DNA from 2 places in the Acidovorax sp. NCPPB 3576 genome. Region 2 is predicted to be linked to the other one. Evidence: predicted binding sites of a transcription regulator. Region 2 holds the regulator's gene; the other holds the start of a gene.
The links. Region 2 encodes LexA, which represses DNA repair genes until DNA is damaged. Its sites were predicted from a motif close to ACTGTATNNNNATACAGT; they were not measured.

Region 1 (2,399 bases), 2.5 Mb from region 2:
TGGCCAGGTCTTCGGCGCTGGCGTTGATGCGCAGCATCTGGGCCCAGGCCATCCAGGCCAGGGCGACGGTGATCAGCGTGGTAACGCTGAAGGCGAGCGCCAGTTTGGCGCCGATGCGGAGGTTGTGCAGGTTCATGATAAGTACCTATTGCGTTTGGTATCTCGATTAACATTTAGATACCTTAGAGCAAACTTAATGACGGCCGACCCCTGCGGAATGGGACGATGGCGATGTCACCTGCGTGACTTTCAGCGCCCTCAGTTCGCCAATCCGTCGCCCCCCGCATACGCCTCCAGCCCGATCGCCACCACCGTGGCGACCTCGTTGCCCACCTCCATCCGGAACTCTGCCTCCGCCTGTGCCACCGCATCGCGGAACGCCTGCAGCCACGCCAGTCCGGCGGCGGTGAAGCACACCCGGCGTGCCCGGGCATCGCGCGGGTCGGGCTCGCGCACCACCAGGCCCCAGGCGGCGCACTGGTTCACCAGATCGGCCATGGACTGCTTGGTCATGCCGGCCCGCTGGGCCAGATCGGTCAGCCGGTCGCCACCCAGCGAGAGGTGGCGCGTGATGTGGATGTGCGCCGCGGTGACCTGATCGCGCGCGGCAAGGTTGGAAAGCGCCAGCGGCACCTCCACGTTGTGGGCCATGAGTTCGAGCACCCGCGCATCGAACCGGCGCATGGCATGCCCGAGGAGACGGCCCAGGTGCGTCTGGCGCCAGCCGTCGTCGAGGGGAGGAGAGGGCAGGATTTCGGCCATGCCACATTGTCAGGGAAACTGACTTAAAACACCGTTTACGCAACGGGACAGCTCGCATAAACTACTGTTCAAGCATCCAGCCTGTGACTACCAACAGCTTGGCAGAGATATCCCAACCCATTGTTTTTCAAGGACATTTCCATGGACTTCGCCGTCAAGGGTACCCATCCCGCCCAACCCGTCAACACCGAAAAGGCCAAGGCCCTCCAGGCCGCGCTGGCCCAGATCGAGAAGCAGTTCGGCAAGGGCACGATCATGCGCCTGGGCGAAGGCGAGGTGATCGAAGACATCCAGGTCGTCTCCACCGGCTCGCTGGGCCTGGATATCGCGCTGGGCGTGGGCGGCCTGCCCCGCGGCCGCGTGGTCGAGATCTACGGCCCGGAATCGTCCGGCAAGACCACGCTCACGCTGCAGGTGATCGCCGAGATGCAAAAGCAGGGCGGCCAGTGCGCCTTCGTCGATGCCGAACACGCACTCGACGTGCAATACGCCCAAAAGCTCGGCGTGCAGCTGTCCGATCTGCTGATCAGCCAGCCCGACACCGGCGAGCAGGCCCTGGAAATCGTGGACAGCCTCGTGCGCTCGGGCGCCGTGGACCTGATCGTGATCGACTCGGTCGCCGCGCTCACCCCCAAGGCCGAAATCGAAGGCGAAATGGGCGATGCCCTGCCCGGCCTGCAGGCCCGCCTGATGAGCCAGGCGCTGCGCAAGCTCACCGCCACGATCAAGAAGACCAACTGCATGGTGATCTTCATCAACCAGATCCGCATGAAGATCGGCGTGATGTTCGGCAGCCCCGAAACCACCACGGGCGGCAACGCGCTCAAGTTCTACGCCTCGGTGCGCCTGGACATCCGCCGCACCGGCACGATCAAGAAGGGCGACGAGGCCGTGGGCAACGAGACCAAGGTCAAGGTCGTGAAGAACAAGGTCAGCCCGCCGTTCAAGACCGCCGAGTTCGACATCCTGTTCGGCGAGGGCATCAGCCGCGAGGGCGAGATCATCGACATGGGCGTGAACGCGAAGATCATCGAAAAGAGCGGTGCCTGGTACGCCTACAACGGCGAGAAGATCGGCCAGGGCCGCGACAACTCGCGTGAGTTCCTGCGCGAGAACGCCGACCTCGCCCGCGAGATCGAGAACAAGGTGCGCGAGAGCCTGGGCATCGCCCTGCTGCCGCCCAGCCTGGAAGCTCCGGCCGCCGCACCCGCCAAGGATGTGCCCGAAAAGGCCGAGAAGTCTGAAAAGTAAGCACGGCCCCGATTGCAGGTGATACAAGGCTCCAGCGCTTGATTGGCAAGCGCTGGATGCTTTTATTTTTATAGCGACATGGGATTTGCGACGCTTTCGCTCAAGGGCCGGGCGCTGCGCCTGCTGGCACAGCGCGAACACTCCCGCGCCGAACTGGCCACCAGGTTGGCCCGCCACGTGCAGGAGGGCGACGACCTGAACGCCGTGCTCGACGATCTGCAGGCCAAGGACTTCATCAGCGCCCAGCGCGTGGCCGATTCGGTGGTCAACCGCCGCGCCGCCCGCCTGGGCACGCAACGCGTGGTGCAGGAGCTGCGCGGCAAGGGGCTGGACGACGCGCTGGTGCGCGCCACCGCGGAGCGCCTTCGCGCCACCGAACTGGAGCG
Region 2 (2,399 bases):
ACATGGCTCGTGAGCACCTCGACCCGGGGCCAGACGAAGGTGTCGGCGACGTGCCGAAGGGCGCCTGGCTTTGGCACCGACGGGGCCGGCCAGCCACTGGCCAGGCGGACAGTCCCCTCCTCCACCCAGCCCAGCGGGCCTGCTTCTCCTGAACTGAAGGCATCCACCTTGTAAGGATGCACTTTCTGAACATGCCGCGCCGTGTGGATCGTGCCTGCCACGACGGTCATCACGCCCCGTGCCCCGGGCGTCGCGGCCAGGACAACCGCGTCGAGCAGATTCTGCGGCCCGTCAGGCACCATGGCGGAGGCCGGCCGCATGGCGCAGGCCAGCACCACCGGACGGTCGGCAGCCAGGACCGAATCCAGGAACCAAGCCGTCTCCTCCAGCGTATCCGTGCCGTGCGTAACGACCACGCCCCGCACGTCAGGGTCGGCCAAAAGTTGCGCGCACCGATGGGACAGTTGCCGCCATACGGCAAATTCCATGTCCTTGCTGTCGATCTGCGCGATCTGCTCGGCTTCGATCCGGCCGCCGGCTGCCTGCTCCAACCCGGGAATCGCCTCCAACAGTTGGCCGATTCCCACCTGGCCTGCGGTGTAGCCGATGTTGTCCCCCGCCTCCGTTGCGGTGCCTGCGATCGTTCCGCCGGTGCCAAGCACCACGATTTTTCCTGTGCCCACTTGCACGCTCCCAAAAACTGGTTAAAAATACAGTGACTGGATTAATAAACAGGCCTCTCTCTGCCTTTCCGTTCAGCACCGGAGTCACACATGTTCGACAGTCCCAAGCTCACCGCCCGCCAGCAGCAGATCCTCGATCTGATCCAGACCGCCATCTCCCGCACTGGAGCGCCTCCCACCCGGGCGGAAATCGCCGCCGAATTCGGCTTCAAGTCCGCCAATGCGGCTGAGGAACACCTGCAAGCGCTGGCCCGCAAGGGCGTGATCGAACTGGTCAGCGGCACTTCGCGGGGCATCCGGCTTCGCGGCGATGCCGTGCGTTCCATCAATGCCGCCCGCGGCACCCAGTTCAACCTCCCCATCCCCGGCCTGTCGCAACTGTCGCTTCCGCTGGTGGGGCGGGTGGCCGCAGGGTCGCCCATTCTCGCGCAGGAACATGTTGATCAAACCTACAGCGTGGAGGACAGCCTGTTCCAACACAAGCCGGATTACCTGCTCAAGGTGCGTGGCATGTCCATGCGCGATGCGGGCATCATGGACGGCGATCTGCTGGCCGTGCAATCGACCCGCGAAGCGCGCAACGGCCAGATCATCGTGGCCCGGCTGGGCGACGACGTCACCGTCAAACGCCTTCGCCGCACGGCCACCGCCATTGAGTTGCTGCCGGAAAACCCCGACTACCCGGTCATCACGGTGCACCCAGGCGAGCCTTTCGAGATCGAAGGTCTGGCCGTGGGCCTCATCCGCAACACCATGCTGATGTAGCCCGTCGCACACCGCCGCAGGTGGCGGGCGTCTGGCGGTCAGGGGCATGCAGTCCTGGCCAGCCAACCCTGCGGCAGTGTGTTTTCTTTGGCAATCCTGCCTGTGTTCAACCCCCTTGCACCTCGCTGGAGTTTTCACATGGGATTTGCCCTGCTCGCCTTTTCTTCCTTTTCTCAACCGCTGAATGCACTGGCGCGGTGGTTGCGAGCGCCCGCCTGTCGCCCTCTCAGCCCAGGCCAACAACAGAGGGCCGCATCAAGCCGGCCAAGCCGTGTCGTGGAGGTGAAGGCCGCTGTGGCCGCCGCCAGCACTGTGGCCATCGGCCCGGATTCCAGTGGCACGCTCCAACCGCCTTCGGCTTTGCGGAACGGGTCGGACACGCTGCCGTGCGCCGCTTCGGAGGGTTGGGCGGATCACATGCCGGGTGCGACTGCGCTCGCCCAGGCGCCCCGGCGCCTCGCGGTGGTTCGTCACCGGAAGGAGCGATTGGAGCGGCGCGACCTGCCAAGTCAGGCACCCATTCGCGAATGGTCCAGCACCAGTGCCAATGACGGCGCGGCATTCGCAGGCCTCAGCCGTCCACGGCCCGATGGACGCCCATTGCGGGTGCTGGATCGCCGCGGCCCCGGCGCGGCGGCGCGCGTGATGATCTCCGGTCGGATGGCGGATGTTTGTGCCGAGCTGGACCGCCTGGTGCGTGCCGAGGCGGCCATGCAGACGCCGCATTGAAGAACAGGACCGCCCTGCTGCCAACCGTGGCCCCGCCCTCCCTCAGCCCAAGCTTGCCTCGCCATGCTTTAGCTGTTCAGTTGCCCCCAGAGCTTGTCTAGCCGCTTGACGCTCACCGGCTGCGGAGTCCGCAACTCCTGGGCAAAAAAGCTGACCCGCAGCTCTTCCAGCAGCCAGCGCAGTTCCTGCATGCGCGCATCGACCGCGCCCTTGCGTTCGGCC

Region 1: a site for LexA is predicted at 826-843, ahead of recA (recombinase RecA). Genes of this name have one in related genera too.

Annotation. Positions count from the first base shown of each region.
Region 1 is NZ_CP097267.1:198,197-200,595, reverse strand. It holds gene M5C98_RS00975 (methyl-accepting chemotaxis protein) at 1-136, opposite strand, end outside; gene M5C98_RS00970 (MarR family winged helix-turn-helix transcriptional regulator) at 259-762, opposite strand; gene recA (recombinase RecA) at 904-2,013, shown strand; gene recX (recombination regulator RecX) at 2,092-2,399, shown strand, end outside.
Region 2 is NZ_CP097267.1:2,726,938-2,729,336, forward strand. It holds gene M5C98_RS12530 (asparaginase) at 1-689, opposite strand, end outside; gene lexA (transcriptional repressor LexA) at 774-1,448, shown strand; gene M5C98_RS24710 (hypothetical protein) at 1,587-2,177, shown strand; gene hrpA (ATP-dependent RNA helicase HrpA) at 2,246-2,399, opposite strand, start outside.